One region of the Nonomuraea sp. ATR24 genome, then DNA from elsewhere that is predicted to be linked to it. Evidence: riboswitches for the same ligand, from Rfam matches in the RefSeq annotation. Region 1 holds a riboswitch; each other region holds the start of a gene.

What was found. Region 1 has a riboswitch for thiamine pyrophosphate ahead of ACBI99_RS05000 (FAD-dependent oxidoreductase). Riboswitches for the same ligand answer to the same signal wherever they lie in the genome.
Region 2: linked by a shared signal. The riboswitch ahead of thiC (phosphomethylpyrimidine synthase ThiC) and the one ahead of ACBI99_RS05000 (FAD-dependent oxidoreductase) in region 1 are both predicted to bind thiamine pyrophosphate.
Region 3: linked by a shared signal. The riboswitch ahead of ACBI99_RS38415 (purine-cytosine permease family protein) and the one ahead of ACBI99_RS05000 (FAD-dependent oxidoreductase) in region 1 are both predicted to bind thiamine pyrophosphate.

What each region holds. Positions count from the first base shown of each region.
Region 1 is NZ_JBGNUU010000002.1:242,584-244,840, reverse strand. Features, by position in the region: gene ACBI99_RS05000 (FAD-dependent oxidoreductase) at 1-931, opposite strand, end outside; TPP riboswitch at 921-1,037, opposite strand; gene ACBI99_RS04995 (NAD(P)/FAD-dependent oxidoreductase) at 1,097-2,257, shown strand, end outside.
Region 2 is NZ_JBGNUU010000024.1:114,907-117,163, reverse strand. Features, by position in the region: gene ACBI99_RS38860 (CehA/McbA family metallohydrolase) at 1-126, opposite strand, end outside; gene ACBI99_RS38855 (hypothetical protein) at 272-1,234, shown strand; TPP riboswitch at 1,299-1,411, shown strand; gene thiC (phosphomethylpyrimidine synthase ThiC) at 1,403-2,257, shown strand, end outside.
Region 3 is NZ_JBGNUU010000024.1:40,811-43,067, forward strand. Features, by position in the region: gene ACBI99_RS38400 (MFS transporter) at 1-386, opposite strand, end outside; gene ACBI99_RS38405 (helix-turn-helix domain-containing protein) at 466-903, shown strand; gene ACBI99_RS38410 (rhodanese-like domain-containing protein) at 900-1,223, shown strand; TPP riboswitch at 1,249-1,362, shown strand; gene ACBI99_RS38415 (purine-cytosine permease family protein) at 1,354-2,257, shown strand, end outside.

The DNA of each region.
Region 1 (2,257 bases):
GCAGCGGCTCGGGGGAGCGCAGGCGCATGATCTGCCCCTTGACCGGCCGTACCGGAACGTCGGCCAGCCCGGCGCTCCACGCCCCGGCGGCCAGGACCACCCGCTCGCCGAAGATCTCCTCCCCGGACTCCAGGCGTACGCCGGTCACCCGGCCGCCCTCGCGCGACAGCCCGGCCGCGCGCTCCCGTACCAGCGGGACGCCCCGCCGCTCCAGGGCCACGAGCAGGGCGGCGGTGACGCGGCGCGGGTCCACCCACGCGTCGCCGGGCGCCAGCAGACCGCCGCGCACGGACGGCGCCAGCATCGGCTCCAGCCGCCGGCACTCGCGCCCGGTCAGCCGCTCCACCGGCAGGCCGAGCTTCTCCATGAACGCGGCCAGCTCCCCGAGCGCGGCCAGGTCGTCCCCGCCGAACGCCACGTCCAGCGTCCCGTCGGACCGCAGATCCAGCACGTCCCGCCCCTCGGCCGGCACCCCGCCGAGCAGCGGAAGCCCCCCGAACGGGTCAACCGCGGCGCCCTCGTGGGAGGACGCCTTGCCGGGGCCGGAGACGGCGGGACCGCTCGCACCCCCGGCCCGTGCCGTACTGCCGGATCCCGCGGGAGGTCCGCCCAGGGAGGCGCCCCCGGAGGGCGGGGGTGCGCCGGTGGCGGTGGGGCCGCTCGTGCGGGCGCCGGTCCCTCCAGGGGGGAGGGCGGCGTCGGCGGTGAGGTCGGCGGCGAAGGCGGGCCAGCGGCGCAGGGCGGCGATGCCGAGCCGGAGCAGCGGCTCCTCGGTGTAGGTCACCTCGCTGACCGGCGCCAGCATCCCGGCCGCGGCGTGGGAGGCGCCCGAAGCGGGGGCCGGGTCGACCACGGTGACGGCGCGGCCCGAGCGGGCCAGGCGCCAGGCGATCGACAGTCCGACGACTCCGCCGCCCACGATCACGTCCATGTCCGCTCCCTTCGCCGGCATGATCCGGATCAGGTGTCTTGCGGTCGAAGGCCCGGTGAAGCCTTCCTCTCAGCCCGGTTACGGCCGGACTCCCGCGCGTCTTACGTCCCCCAGCCTACGGCCTCGGTGCGACGCCGCGGCACCGCCCCCGTTATGGTCATGAACGTGAATCGCGTCGTGGTGGTGGGAGCGGGTCTTGCGGGCGTGCGCAGCGTCGAGGCGCTGCGGGCACGGGGGTTCGGCGGCCGGATCACGTTGATCGGCCAGGAACGGCACCGGCCCTACGATCGGCCGCCGTTGTCGAAGGCGGTGCTGCTGGGCTCCGCCGACTCCAGCTTCGTCGACTCCGACCTGGACGCGCTGGAGGTGGATTTCCGGCCGGGCGTCTCGGCCAAGTCGCTGCGTGCGGGCGTGGTGGAGACGACCGAGGGCGAGCTGGGTTACGACGGCCTGGTGATCGCGACGGGCGCGGAGCCGATCCCGCTGCCGGGTGACGGCCCGCAGCACGTGCTGCGGACGCTGGACGACTCGCTGGAGCTGCGGGCCCGCCTGGTGCCGGGCGCGCGGGTGGTGGTCGCGGGCGCGGGCTGGATCGGCGCGGAGGTGGCCACGGCCGCCCGCCGGGCCGGCTGCGCCGTCACCGTGCTGGAGGCGGGCCGGACCCCGCTGGCGCAGGCGGTCGGCGAGGAGATCGGCGCCCGGACGGAGAGCTGGTACGACGGCATCGACCTGCGGCTGGACACGATGGTCGCGTCGGTCGACGAGGGCGGCGTGGAGCTGGTCGGCGGCGGGTTCGTGGAGGCGCACGTGGTGGTGGCGGGCATCGGCGTCCGCCCGGCCGTGGAGTGGCTGGCGGGCTCGGACGTCGACCTGCACAACGGCGTGGTCACGGACGAGCGGCTGCGCACGTCGCTGCCCGGCGTGGTGGCGGTGGGCGACTGCGCCGCCTGGTGGTCGAGCCGCTACGGCACCCGGCTGCGCGTGGAGCACTGGGACACCGCGCTGAGCGCCCCGGAGGTGGCCGCCGCGACGCTGCTGGGCGAGGAGGCCGTGTACGATCCGGTCCCGTACTTCTGGTCGGAGCAGTTCGGCCACATGGTGCAGTACGCCGGCCACCACCCGGCGGGCGAGCGCCTGCTCTACCGGGGCGGGCCGGAGGGCAAGTGGTCGGCCTGCTGGCTGACGGCCGAGGGCGGGCTGGCGGCGGTGCTGGCCGTCGACCGGCCCCGCGACCTCGTGCAGGGCCGCCGGATCATTCAGGAGGGCCGTCGTCTGGACGCGGAACGCCTGGTAGATCCAGATGTACCCCTACGGGATTGTGTTGTT
Region 2 (2,257 bases), on a different contig from region 1:
GGCCCGGGCCTGGGTCACGTACGCCAGCGGCTCCTCGCCCCAGCACGGCCCGTGCCTGTCGCGCAGCCTCCGGTACTCGTCGAGTGCGGCGGCCACCGGAGCCGGCATCAGCGGTTCACCGCACATCGGGATACCTCCGGGCGTCACCGAGATAAGCTGAAAATGGCCAGAGCAATTGTCGTGCCATATAACCGCAGCTTAATAAGCTCAATGATCCGACATGGCGTATTTCTCATTGCGCCGGCACGACACTTCGCGATATTCATCAGCCGTGATCCCGGTCAAGGTGTTTCGCGCCGCCGCGTTCGTCCTGGAGAAGACCTCCCGCATGCAGGTGGGCAGGGCGTGGCACGACCCCGCGCTGGACGTGGCCCTGCGCCGCGTCCGCGCCGGGCGGCTGGAGCGCGGCCTGGACCTGATCAGGCAGGCCCGCGACGACCACGAGCTGCGTGCCCTGCGCGTCACCGAGCTCGCCACGGCCGCCGAGGCGCACCTCGACGCGCTGGAGCGGCTGGCCGGCGACGACCCCGACGCGCTGCTGTGGCTGGGCGCGGCCCGGGTGCAGCACGCCTGGGAGCTGCGCGACGACCTCACCGGCCGTTTCCACGAGCAGCTCGCCACCGCCGCCGGGCCGCTGCGCCGGGCCGCCGAGGCGGACCCCGGAGACCCGGTGCCGTGGGACGTCCTGCAGTGGCAGGCCATGGGCCTGGGCGACCGGGACGAGCTGGACCGCCTGTGGGAGGAGCTGACCAGCCGCGCGCCCCGCCTGTTCGCCGGGCACTACACCCGCGCCCAGGCGCTGTGCGGCAAGTGGCACGGCTCCGACGAGGAGGTGCTGGCCTTCGCCCGCACCGCCGCGGCCACCGCCGGCCCCGGCGACCTGGTCACCGCGATGCTGCCGCTGGCCCACTTCGAGGTCGCCTGGAGCGAGATCGCCGCCTCGGGCCGCGACGCCCAGGAGGTGCTCGAAGCGCACTTCCGCGACCCGTACGTGGCCGAGGAGCTGATCGACGCCGTCGACACCTGGCACGCCAGGCCCCGGCCGCACCCCCGGTCCGTGGAGGCGATGCACCTGTTCGGCGCCGCCTTCTACTACGGCGGCCACCACGCGCGCGCCCAGAGCCTGCTCATGAACGCCGGCCGCCGCGTCCCGGAGATCCTGCCCTGGTCGGCCGGCTCGCTCACCCCCGGCCGCCGCTACGCCCGCGCCCGCCGCGAACTCGGCCTCGACTGAGCCATAAACGGCCGCCACTAATTCGGCCGATCTTGCATGACTTTCTTCGCCGGGTTACGTTGACCGGGTCCAACGCGGGAGCCCGGTGCGACCGGGCTGAGAGGACGGCTGCCCAGCCGCCGACCGCCAGAACCTGCTCCGGGTAATGCCGGCGAAGGGAGTTGCGCGATGAGCGACGCGCGTTTTTCCAAGGTCTACACCGGGGATCTCCGCGTGCCGATGCGCGAGATCAGGCTGTCCAACGGCGAGCGCGTCCGCCTGTACGACACCTCGGGCCCGTACACCGACCCGGAGGTCACCGTCGACCTGGCCCGGGGGCTGGCGCCGAGGCGCGCGGAGTGGATCCGGGCCCGCGCCGGCGGGCCCGTCACGCAGGTGGGCTGCGCGCGGGCCGGGACGATCACGCCCGAGATGGAGTTCGTGGCGGTCCGGGAGGGCGTCGAGCCGGAGTTCGTCCGGCAGGAGGTCGCCGCGGGCCGGGCCATCATCCCCGCCAACGTCAACCACCCCGAGTCCGAACCGATGATCATCGGCCGCAACTTCCTCGTGAAGATCAACGCCAACATCGGCAACTCGGCGGTCACCTCCTCGATCGCCGAGGAGGTCGAGAAGATGACCTGGGCCACCCGGTGGGGCGCCGACACGATCATGGACCTGTCGACCGGCCGCGACATCCACGCCACCCGCGAGCGGATCATCCGCAACTCCCCCGTCCCGGTCGGCACCGTGCCGCTCTACCAGGCGCTGGAGAAGGTCGGCGGGCTGGCGGCCGAGCTGTCGTGGGAGGTGTTCCGCGAGACGCTGATCGAGCAGTGCGAGCAGGGCGTCGACTACATGACCGTGCACGCCGGCGTGCGCCGCGCGTTCGTCCCGCTGACCGCCGGGCGCAAGACCGGCATCGTCTCCCGGGGCGGCTCGATCATGGCCGCCTGGTGCGTGGCCCACGGGCGCGAGAGCTTCCTGTACGAGCGCTTCGCCGACATGTGCGAGATCTTCGCCGCCTACGACGTGTCGTTCTCGCTG
Region 3 (2,257 bases), on a different contig from region 1:
GACGTGGTGATCAACGAGAGCCCGGCCGGGGTCATGAACCCGGCGGCCACCCCGGTCACGAACCTGGCGACCAGCAGCACCCAGCCCTCGTTCGCGAACCCGCCGAGCCCGGAGAACACCAGGAACACCGTCAGCCAGAACAGGAACATGCGCCGCCTGCCCAGCAGGTCGGCCGCCCGGCCGCCGAGCAGCGTGAAACCGCCGTAGCCGAGCACGTACGCGGTGACCACGCCGCTCAGCACGCTCGTGGACACGCCGAGGTCGGCGCGGATGGCGGGCAGGGCGACGTTCAGCATGGCCACGTCGACGCCCTCAAGGAAGATCGTTCCGCACAGCACCAGCAGCACGCCCAGCGGGCGGCCTGTCAGCCGTTCGGATGCACGCATGATCAAACTCCAGTGGTTACGTTCTCGCATGTCGGTTATCTCTTGTAACCGTCAGAATCATGCGGCAGCATGGATCGACATGGAAGACGGCACTTTGAAGTCACCTGGTTACGTCGACAGCACCACCACCGACGCCGACTTCGACGTCCGCCACTGGGACGCCCGCGAGGGCTGCGAGGTCAGGCAGATCCTCGACCGCGTCGCCGACAAGTGGTCACTGCTGGTCATCGCCATGCTCGACTGCGAAAGCCTGCGCTTCTCCCAGCTCCGCCGCGAGATCGACGGCGTCAGCCAGCGCATGCTCAGCGTGACCCTGCGCAAGCTCGAACGCGACGGCCTGGTCAGCCGGACCGTCCACCCGGTGGTGCCGCCCCGGGTCGACTACGCGCTCACGCCGCTCGGCCGCACCCTGCACGAGACCATCAAGGCCCTGGTGACCTGGACCGAGACCCACCAGCAGGAGATCGCCGAAGCGCGTGCGGCCTACGACGCGAGGCACGGGATGATGGAGGCATGACGGTTCCAGAAGTCGAGGCACGCGATGTCCCAGAAGGCGCCTACCTGCTCGACGTGCGCGAGCAGAACGAATGGGACGCGGGCCACGCCCCCGAGGCGGTCCACATCCCGATGACGCAGATCCAGGCCCGCGTCGAGGAGGTCCCCGCCGACCGCCAGGTCTACGTCGTCTGCCGGGTGGGCGGCCGGTCGTTCCAGGTCGCCGCCTGGCTCAACCAGATCGGCCGCGACGCGGTCAACGTCGACGGCGGCATGCAGGCATGGGCTCTCGACAAGCGCCCCCTGGTCAGCGAAACAGGACAGACTCCCTTTGTAGCCTGAAAACTGGCATAATGCGCGGCGGAAAATTACACAACGCGGGAGCTCGGGGCGTACCGGGCTGAGAGGGCGACCGAGGCCGTCGCCGACCGCATGAACCTGTCCGGGTAATGCCGGCGTAGGGAGCAGTGCGATGGCGCATGACGTCCGCGACGACGAAGTCCCTCTCACTCTTGAAGGGGCCGCCCCCAAAACCCTCGGAGTCCTCGACCAGGGAGCCCTCTGGGCCAACCTGGCCGTCAGCCTCCTGGGGTTCTCGGGCGCCCTGTTCCTGCTCGACCCGCTGGGCAACGCACCGCTCAGCCTGACCGCCGCGCTGGCCGCCGCCGTCGTCGGCAGCCTGATCGGCACCGCGATGGTCGGCCTGTCGGCCATCCCCGGGACCCAGACCGGCCAGCCCGCGATGGTGCTGCTGCGCGGGCTGTTCGGGGCCCGGCTCTCGTACGTGCCGACCGTGCTCAACATCATCCAGATGATCGGCTGGGGGGCGTTCGAGCTCTGGGTCATCTCCCAGGGCGCGATGGCCGTCTTCGGCGACACCGTCCCGTACGCGGTGTGGGTGATCGTCGCCGGGGTGCTGACCACGGCCCTGACGATCTGGCCGCTCGGCGCCATCAGGCTGCTGCGGCGCTACATCACGGCCCTGGTGATCGTGGCGCTGATCTGGTTCACGTTCCAGTTCCTGGGCGACGCGCCCCCGCAGAGCGGCGGGTCCTGGACCGCGTTCGCGCCGGCCGTCGACTACGTGATCGCGCTGTCGGTGTCGTGGGTGCCGCTGGCCGCCGACTTCGCCAGGCACTCGCGCTCCAGCCGGGCCGCCTTCACCGGCGTCGTCGGCGGCTACACGCTCGCCCAGGTCGCCTGCCTAGGGCTGGGCGTCTACGCGGTGGCGATCGCCGGGGCCGCCGCCGTGCAGAACGACAGCACCGCCGTGTTCGGGCCGTTCGTGGCCGTGCCGCTGGGCGCGGTGTTCTTCGGCATCCTGGTGCTGCGCGAGGCCGACCAGTCGTTCGCGAACGTTTACTCGACCACCGTCT